One region of the Streptomyces sp. NPDC053069 genome, then DNA from elsewhere that is predicted to be linked to it. Evidence: riboswitches for the same ligand, from Rfam matches in the RefSeq annotation. Region 1 holds a riboswitch; each other region holds the start of a gene.
What was found. A riboswitch is a leader RNA that binds a small molecule or an ion and turns the genes downstream of it on or off. The one in region 1 is predicted to bind cyclic di-AMP.
Positions count from the first base shown of each region.

Region 2: linked by a shared signal. The riboswitch ahead of ACIGXP_RS08745 (peptidoglycan DD-metalloendopeptidase family protein) and the one ahead of ACIGXP_RS03970 (NlpC/P60 family protein) in region 1 are both predicted to bind cyclic di-AMP.
Region 3: linked by a shared signal. The riboswitch ahead of ACIGXP_RS31370 (transglycosylase family protein) and the one ahead of ACIGXP_RS03970 (NlpC/P60 family protein) in region 1 are both predicted to bind cyclic di-AMP.
Region 4: linked by a shared signal. The riboswitch ahead of ACIGXP_RS33645 (transglycosylase SLT domain-containing protein) and the one ahead of ACIGXP_RS03970 (NlpC/P60 family protein) in region 1 are both predicted to bind cyclic di-AMP.

Region 1 covers NZ_JBITZN010000002.1:74,021-76,212, forward strand. The annotation lists gene ACIGXP_RS03970 (NlpC/P60 family protein) at 1-879, opposite strand, end outside; cyclic di-AMP (ydaO/yuaA leader) riboswitch at 887-1,057, opposite strand; gene pcrA (DNA helicase PcrA) at 1,280-2,192, shown strand, end outside.
Region 2 covers NZ_JBITZN010000003.1:374,148-376,339, forward strand. The annotation lists gene ACIGXP_RS08740 (SGNH/GDSL hydrolase family protein) at 1-54, opposite strand, end outside; gene ACIGXP_RS08745 (peptidoglycan DD-metalloendopeptidase family protein) at 218-1,144, opposite strand; cyclic di-AMP (ydaO/yuaA leader) riboswitch at 1,149-1,304, opposite strand; gene ACIGXP_RS08750 (alpha-galactosidase) at 1,612-2,192, opposite strand, start outside.
Region 3 covers NZ_JBITZN010000016.1:93,011-95,202, reverse strand. The annotation lists gene ACIGXP_RS31375 (transglycosylase family protein) at 1-968, shown strand, start outside; cyclic di-AMP (ydaO/yuaA leader) riboswitch at 1,151-1,324, shown strand; gene ACIGXP_RS31370 (transglycosylase family protein) at 1,329-2,030, shown strand.
Region 4 covers NZ_JBITZN010000018.1:155,766-157,957, forward strand. The annotation lists gene ACIGXP_RS33640 (HAD family hydrolase) at 1-408, shown strand, start outside; gene ACIGXP_RS33645 (transglycosylase SLT domain-containing protein) at 561-1,049, opposite strand; cyclic di-AMP (ydaO/yuaA leader) riboswitch at 1,055-1,228, opposite strand; gene ACIGXP_RS33650 (polyprenyl synthetase family protein) at 1,805-2,192, shown strand, end outside.

The DNA.
Region 1 (2,192 bases):
ATACGGCTTGCCGATCTGTGCGCGGGCGAAGGCGATCGCCTTCTCGGCCTTCGTGCCGTCCGAACTGGGGGCCGTGGACCCGGTCGAGCCGGAGCCCGTCGAACCGGATCCGGACGACGAGGAGGAGGATGACGACGACGAGGACGGCGACGAAGCGGCTTGCTGCTGGGCTGCCTGCCGCTTCGCCAGCTCGGCCGCCTTGCGTGCCGCCTCCTGCTGCTTCTCCCGCTCGATGGCGGCCAGCCGCGCCTTCTCCTGGGCCGTCAGCTGTGACAGCAGCTTGCGCGCGGAGGCGAGTTTCTTCTGGACGGTCGCCTTGGCGGTCTTCAGGTCGTGCTGCGAGTCGGTCAGCGTCCGCAGGCTCTCCGCTGCCTCCCGCCGTTTCCTCATGGTCGCGGCCTGCTCGCCGATGTAGCCGTCGACCGCGCTCTTCTCCCGCGAGGTCAGCCGGTTCATCAGCTGGCTTTGGTCGAAGTAGTCCTGCGGGCTGTCCGCGAGCAGGAAGGTGGCCGTGTCGGGTGCGGCGGCGCCGGTGCGGTACTGGGCCGCGGCGAAGGAACCCAGCTCCTCCCGGGCCTTGTTGAGGCGTTCGGTACGCCGGGCGACGTCGTCGCGCAGGGCGTCGACGCGGCCCCGCTGCTTTCCTGTCCGCTCCTTGGCCGCGTTGTACTTCTCGGTCGCCGACTCCGCCTGGCGGTAGAGGTCGTCGACCTTCTTCTCGACCTCCTCCAGGCTCGGCTTGGCGTGATCGGTACCCGGGGTGGCCTCTGCGGTCTGCGAGAGCACGGCCATGGAGGTGAGGGCGGCGGTGGCGAGGGCGGGGGTGCGCAGGCCCGTCCCGATGGCCCCGCCGGGGCGCGTCTTGCGGTGCGACGCCAAGGGAGGCGACTCCTTCCAGTGAGCCGCCTACCGGGTTAGCTGTCGGGTTCGGGCGGCGGTTCGGAAGGGTTGCCCTACGGCCTCGTCCCGGGCGGGAGTCGGCCGATTCACCCCAGGATTCGGTGGGTCCCCGGCTCCGGGCGCCGTGCGGGCGCGCCGGACTCGGCGGAGGCCGCGCACGCGGCCTGACGGCAACCTAGCCAACCGGTGTGACTAGTGTGAAGGTTGGTGCGTGATATGTCCGATACATTTTCGTGATCCGGCGTCGGGATCACGTCCACGTCATCGGGTGATTCCGCAGCGTCAGGGCCGTGCCTCAGGATGTCCGCCGCTTCGCCGGTCGGCCATCTTGCCGGGACGGCGACCGGTTGTCGGTGGGGCGCCCTAGACTCGTAGAGCGATGAGCAGCCTCTTTGACGACAGCTTCCTGGCGGACCTCCAGCCCCCTCGCGGGCGCGAGGAGGAGCCCCCGCCGCCGCCCGAGGACGATCACGCTCCGGAGTCGATTCCGGACGATCTGTTCGGCGGGAAGTTCGACGTGCCGCCGGACCGGGACGCCTACTACCGCGACGGCGCCCCCCGCCCCGCGCTCGACGCGGCGGCCCTCCTGGAAGGGCTGAACGACAACCAGCGTGCCGCGGTCGTGCACGCCGGCTCGCCGCTGCTCATCGTCGCCGGCGCCGGCTCCGGCAAGACGCGTGTGCTCACCCACCGCATTGCCCACCTCCTCGCCGAGCGGCACGTGCACCCGGGCCAGATCCTCGCGATCACCTTCACCAACAAGGCCGCGGGCGAGATGAAGGAGCGCGTCGAGCAGCTCGTCGGCCCGCGCGCGCACGCGATGTGGGTGATGACCTTCCACAGCGCGTGCGTGCGCATCCTGCGCCGCGAGAGCAAGAAGCTCGGCTTCACGTCGTCGTTCTCGATCTACGACGCCGCGGACTCGAAGCGCCTGATGGCCCTGGTCTGCCGCGACCTGGACCTCGACCCCAAGCGCTTCCCGCCGAAGTCCTTCAGCGCCAAGATCAGCAACCTGAAGAACGAGCTGATCGACGAGGAGGACTTCGCCGCCCAGGCCACCGACGGCTTCGAGAAGACCCTCGCCCAGGCCTACGCCCTGTACCAGTCGCGGCTGCGCGAGGCGAACGCCCTCGACTTCGACGACCTGATCATGACGACGGTCAACCTGCTGCGTGCCTTCCCGGACGTGGCCGAGCACTACCGCCGCCGCTTCCGGCACGTCCTGGTCGACGAGTACCAGGACACCAACCACGCCCAGTACGCGCTGGTACGGGAGCTCGTCGGCACCGGGG
Region 2 (2,192 bases), on a different contig from region 1:
GTCGCCGACGCCCTCGGTGAAGCTGTCCCCCACCGCCACGTACGACCCGATCACTGATGTGTTGTCACTCTTCGAATCGTCTGCCACGTCGGACCATGATTCACCTTTGGATGTGTCCTACGCGACCGTAGGCAGGGGTTGACGGCCGGTGAGATATGACACCCTTAAATGATTTGCCAACCCGGAACAGGGCGAACACGCCGAAGGACGGACAGCCTCAGACGACGGCGACGCCGTGCTCGCGGAGGTAGCCGACCGGGTCGATGTCGGAGCCGTAGTCGGGGGTGGTACGGATCTCGAAGTGCAGGTGCGGGCCGGTGACGTTGCCGGTGGCGCCCGACAGGCCGACCTGCCGGCCCTCGGTCACGGTCTGCCCGGGCGAGACGGAGAGCCGGGAGAGGTGGCCGTACTGCGCGTAGTGGCCGTCGTTCAGCCTGAGGACGACCTGGTTGCCGTACGCGCCGCCCCAGCCGGCGGAGACGACCGTCCCGGCGGCGACGGCCTTGACCGGGGTGCCGGTCGGTACGACGAAATCGACGCCCGTGTGGTAGCCGCTGGACCACATGCTGCCGGCCACGTGGTAACCGGTGCCGATGGTGGCGCCCGTGACCGGGAGGGTGAAGCCGGTGGAGGTGGCCGGCGTCGTGGCGGCGCCGGAGGTCCTGGGCGCCGGGGCCGCCTGGGGCGTGGAGCGGTGCGAGCCGCCGGACGACCGGCTCGGGGCCGCGGGCTCGGTGCGGGTGGGTGCGGCGTGCCTGCGGGTGGGTGCGGCCTGCCTGCCGAGCGCGAGCTCCAGGCCGGGGTGGATCAGCGACGGGTCGTCGCCGACGGCCTGCCGGTTGTCGGCGTAGAGGCGGTGCCAGCCGCCCGCCACGTGCTGCTCGTCGGCGATCACCGAAAGGCAGTCGCCGGTCTTCACCGTGTAGGTACGGACGCCGGAATCCGGCTGCGCGGCGGCCTTGTGCACCGGGGCCCGAAGGGACTGCACGGCCTGCGCGGAGACGGACTGCGCGGTGCCGGCGGCATGCGCCCCGGTGGTTCCGACGAGCGGGAGGGCCAGGGCGGCACCACCGGTTCCGGCGACGGCGATCGAGCGGGAAAGACGCGGGGTCTTGGGGCGTCGGTGCTTGCCCTTACCAGGCATGGCGCATTCCTCTCCGGCGCCTGCGAGGTGAGCTGTCGGGTTCGGGCTGGAGCTGCCCGGCCGTGCGCGCACGGTTTCACCCCGAGCCTGTCGCGGAGACCGGACAGGCAGTGGTACCTGATGGGTCCCCCGCTCCTGCCGAACACGGGTCAAGTGTGTGGGGCTCCGGGCGGCGGCAGGATTCGGCGTTCCGTCCGGATCGGTGGCGAACGTAAGCGGGTGGGACGCAGGGAAACAAGCAGTCGGTTTCCGCCGTTCGCCTTTCAGAAGATCGGATTCGGGAATTCGCCGTCACCCTCCGTGCATTTCCACCTGTTACGGCCCTTCAAATTCCCTCTTCACCGAGGAAATTACGTGGACATGACGCGGCACGCACCGTCACGAATATGACGCTCCTCACGCGCACCCGACCATGAGTCCGCATTTCACTCCGAGTTTGAATGAAGGCGCCAATTCGGGCAGAAGCATTAGATGCGGCACAGGCGGATAACCGTTGCATCCAGGTCACCTTTGAGGCCGGCGCGCAGCCCGTGGTGCAGCAGTACGGCACCGCGATGGACTTCGCCCGTTTCGCGACATTCGTACGACGCCGCCGGGTCGAGTCCGCGCAGGCGCAGCGCCGGCACGGGTTCGCCGTGGCTCTGCGCCTGGAGCCAGGCGAGGACCACCGTCTCCTCACCCAGGACGTACTGGACGGCGCTCAGTCCACCGGCCGGAGGTCGCAGCCGGTACAGGTCGCCCTGCTGGACGACCGGCCGGATCTCCTTGTAGAGATCGATCCACTGCCGGGCCTCGGCCAGTTCCTGATCGGTCCACTCGGTGAGGTCGCCGCCCACCCCGAGCACGCCCGCCATGGCGCTGACGAAACGGAACCGCAGGCCACTGACCCGACCGTTGAGCTGGGTGTTCGGGCTGTCCGTGACCCAGGCGGCCATGATCCGGGCCGGGTGGATCTGACTGAAGCCGTGCTGGATGGCGAGCCGGTCCAGCGGGTCGGTGTTGTCGGAGGTCCACACCTGGTCGGTGCGGCTCATGACGCCGAGGTCGA
Region 3 (2,192 bases), on a different contig from region 1:
CCGGGAACGGCTACTACGGCGGCCTGCAGATCTCCTTGGACGACTGGGGCAAGTACGGCGGCACGCAGTACGCCGACAGCGCCGACCAGGCCAGCCGCTCGCAGCAGATAGCCGTCGCCGAGAAGATCCTGGCCGACCAGGGCACCAGGCCGTGGGCCACCTGCGCCGTGCTCTCCGGACTGACCTCCGACTCCGGTTCGGTCGATGTCGACACCGGCGTCGGCAACCCCGGCGACACCGGTGGGTCGGGTGACACCGGTGGCCCGGGTGACACCTCCGGCTCGGCCGGCAGCTCCGACTCGTCCGGTCTGCCGGATTCGTCCGCGTCCAACTCCGGGACCGGCTCCGGATCCGGTTCCGGTTCTCACTCGGGCACCGACTCGGGCGCCAACTCCGCCTCCGGTTCGGACTCCTCCGGTCCGGATTCCTCGGGCCCCGATTCCTCCGGCTCCCCCTCGGGTTCCGGCGCCTCGCCGTCTCCGCACCAGAGCCACCACGCCACGAAGACCCCGGACGCGACCGGCGGCCCCACCGGAACCGGCAACCCCAAGTCCGACAAGACCGACACGCCCGGCTCGTCCGGCAATGGCGACTCGCAGGGCGGCGACAGCTCGCCGACGGCAACCCCCGGTACCGACGAATCGGACAATTACCAGCAGCCCGCCGGTTCTTGGAGTCTGGTCGACACCGGCGCGCTCAGCAGTGGCGGACGTCACCGCGGTGACAGTGCGGACGAAAGCGTGACAAACGGTCAGAGCGCCCCCTCTTCCGGCCGTCATGCCGGCCGTGCGGCGGACACCTACACCGTGCGCGAGGGGGACACCCTCGCCTCCATCGCCGACTCCCTGGGCGTCGACGGCGGATGGCATGCGCTCTACGACGGGAACAAGGGCGTCATCGGCGCCGACCCGAACCACATCACCGCCGGTCAGACCCTGGAAGTCGGTTCCGAAAAGGGTGCAAAGTAGCGGCAGTTGACGCCCTGTTTCGCCGTTGATGTCCGATTCGGTGAAAGTGTGGGATGAGTCTCAGAAGCCCTGATCGTCTTTGAAATTCCCCCGATCACGTGTCTACGGTCAGGACCGCTCGTCACCACGAGCCCCGGCAGTCGCAACGCCGAATCCTGCCAGCGGTTGCCCGGGAACAGTCGTCGCGTCAAGCGCCGTGGGCAGGAGCGGGGGACCCAAGGTAAGTGCCGGTCCCGGCGGTTGACGCCGGCACCGGCTGGGGGTGAAGCCGCACCTCGCGCAAGCGAGCGTGCGGCCGGGCAACTCAACCGGCCCGAACCCGACAGCTCACCTCGCAGGCGTCGGTGAGGGGATCGATCCATGCTGTTCTCCGGCAAGGGCAAGCACCGTCGTCCGTCCAAGGCCGTCCGCGCCATCACGCTCGCCGGTGTCACCGGCGCCGCCGTCGCCGCCCCGCTGATGGCGGCCGGCAACGCCTCCGCCGCCACCGCCTCCGAGTGGGACGCGGTCGCCCAGTGCGAGTCGGGCGGCAACTGGTCCATCAACACCGGCAACGGCTTCTACGGCGGTCTGCAGTTCTCCGCCTCCACCTGGGCCGCGTACGGCGGCACCGCCTACGCCCCGCAGGCCAACCAGGCCACCAAGGCGCAGCAGATAGCCGTCGCCGAGAAGGTCCTCGCCGCGCAGGGCAAGGGCGCCTGGCCGGTCTGCGGCACGGGCCTGTCGAGCGCCGCCTACAACGGCTCCGCGCCCAGCACCACTTCGAACACCACCTCGTCGAAGACCACCGCGCCCAGCACCACCACGCGCTCCGACCAGCAGGCCGCCTCCCGCTCCGCCGAGCGCACGGCCCCGTCCGCGAGCAAGACCGTCACCACCCCGACCGGCAAGAAGGTCAAGAAGGGCGACGGCGAGTACAAGGTCGTCACGGGCGACACCCTCAGCACCATCGCCGAGAAGCACCACGTCGCCGGCGGCTGGCAGAAGCTGTTCAAGCTGAACAAGGACATCGTCGAGGACGCCAACCTCATCTACCCGGGCCAGCAGCTGCACCTGAAGTAAGCGACAGCGGCCTTCGGGTCCGCCCTCCGTCCCCACGGGCTCCCCGCCCCGGCGCGTGTTCCCCCGTACGCGCCGGGGCGGGGTCTTTTCTGCGCCCCGCCTTTTCCGTGCGCCGCTCGCCTTTTCTGTGTGCCCTCTGCATCCACCCTTTGTTCCGCACGT
Region 4 (2,192 bases), on a different contig from region 1:
GCGGTACGGGTCGGCCGGCGCGACGACCTGTGGTGCGAGCCCATCAGCAAGGTGCTGTTGCGCCATGCCGAGCTGTCCGACGACGAGTTGGCGTCGGTCGCGCGCGCGGTGGTCGGCTCGCTGGCGACGGTCACCATGTCGGGGCCGGGAACCGTGGAGCTGCAGCCGTCCGGGGTGACCAAGGCGACCGGCCTCGCGCTGGCCGCCGAGCGGCTCGGGATCGCCGCGGAGGAGGCCCTGGCGTTCGGCGACATGCCCAACGACATCCCGATGTTCGACTGGGCCGGACACGGGGTCGCCATGGCCAACGCGCACCCCGAACTCAAGGCGGTGGCCGACGAGGTCACCCTGTCGAACGAGGACGACGGCATCGCCGTCGTCCTCGAAAGACTGTTTCCGACCGGCTGACCGGCACCGACCGACTGGCCGGCCCTTCAGTACGCGGCCGTCCGGCGCAGGCCCGGAGGATGCACGGCGGCCGCCCGGCACGCCCCCGTCCGTCAGGTGCGGGGGCGTGCCGGGCGGCCGGTGTCCGTCCCGCCTGCCGGCCGGCGGAGCTGTCAGTACGCGCCGAAGACGTTGTCGATCGACCCGTACCGCTTGGCCGCGTAGTTGCAGGCGGCGGTGATGTTCGCGACCGGGTCGTAGATGTTGAAGGAGGTTCCGGCCACGTGGTACGCGTTGAACGTCGGGTCGATGACCTGGAGCAGGCCCTTGGACGGGATGCCCTTGGCGGCGTTGGAGTCCCAGAGGTTGATGGCGTTGGGGTTGCCCGAGGACTCCCGCATGATGTTGCGGTAGATGCCGTTGTAGCTGCCCGGGATGCCCTTCTGGGCCATGATCGCGAGGGACTCGCGGATCCAGCCGTCAAGGGTGTTCGGGTAACCGGCGGGGGTGGTGGAGACCGTGGTGGCGGCCGGGGTCGCGGCGGAGGCGCTGGTCGCCCCGATGAGCGGCAGGGCGAGGACGGCGGCACCGGTACCGGCGGCGGCGAGGGCGCGGACGATGCGGTTGTTCCGGGTACGGCGGTGCTGAGCGGCAGCAGGCATGGGGAAGTTCCTCTCCGGCGCCTGCGAGGTGAGCTGTCGGGTTCGGGCGGGGAGGTGCCCGACCGTGCCCGGGAAGGCACGGCTTCACCCCTAGCCGTTCCGGTGCGACGTGTGCCGTCCGGCCCGGCGACTTACCTGGGTCCCCCGCTCCTGCCATACGGATGAGTCCGTGGATGGTTATGCGGGCGGTGGCAGGATTCGGCGTCCGCCCGACGGCCCGGAACGTATGCGAGAGCACATGTCGGAAACAAGTACCGGATTCACACAACGTCCTATTTGACCTTGATCTATGCCCTATGAGGCGCTTGATCCTTTGCGGTTGCCAACCCTCAACTCGCCAGTGGGCCAAGGGGAGAAGGCGGGGTCGACGGGGATGGGGTGCCGACGGGTGCTCGTGACCCAACTCACGAAATAGCAAAACGCTTCAAGTCGGACATGGGGGATTCAGGTGGGTCGACTGGATGGCGGAACCCGCGACCTGGCGCCCGTCGTTGTCCCGGGAGAGGAAGGTGCAGGCGTTACTCCGCTCGCCTCTCGTCTCGCGACAAAGCGGACAGATTCCCGTTAAGTCGATAAATATACGTTCATATCGCTTGATCAAAAGCATCCCGGTCATGACCCGATACCTCCCAGGCTGGACCGGTGGGCGCTATCGGTGATCGAAAGAGGACCGGATACGCTGACTTGAGTGATGGCAGCGACCTATCGACAAACCGTGTAATCGCCAGCAGACACCAGCAGACAGGAGACCCCTCGTGACCGTCGTCGGGCCGTTCGGGCTGAGCGTGCGGGACCAGGCTCTGGAAGCCGATGTCCAGGCCGGATTGACGGCTGTCGAGGAAGGCTTGCTCGAGGCCACCAAGAGCGAGGTCCCGTTCATCACGGAGGCCGCGCAGCACCTGGTACGGGCCGGCGGGAAGCGGTTCCGGCCGCTGCTCGTGATGCTCGCGGCCCAGTTCGGCGACCCCTACGCGCCGGGCATCGTGCCGTCGGCCGTGGTCGTGGAGCTGACCCACCTCGCCACGCTGTACCACGACGACGTCATGGACGAGGCGGCCGTACGGCGTGGCGTGGACAGCGCCAACACCCGCTGGGGCAACTCGGTGGCGGTCCTCACCGGCGACTTCCTCTTCGCCCGGGCCT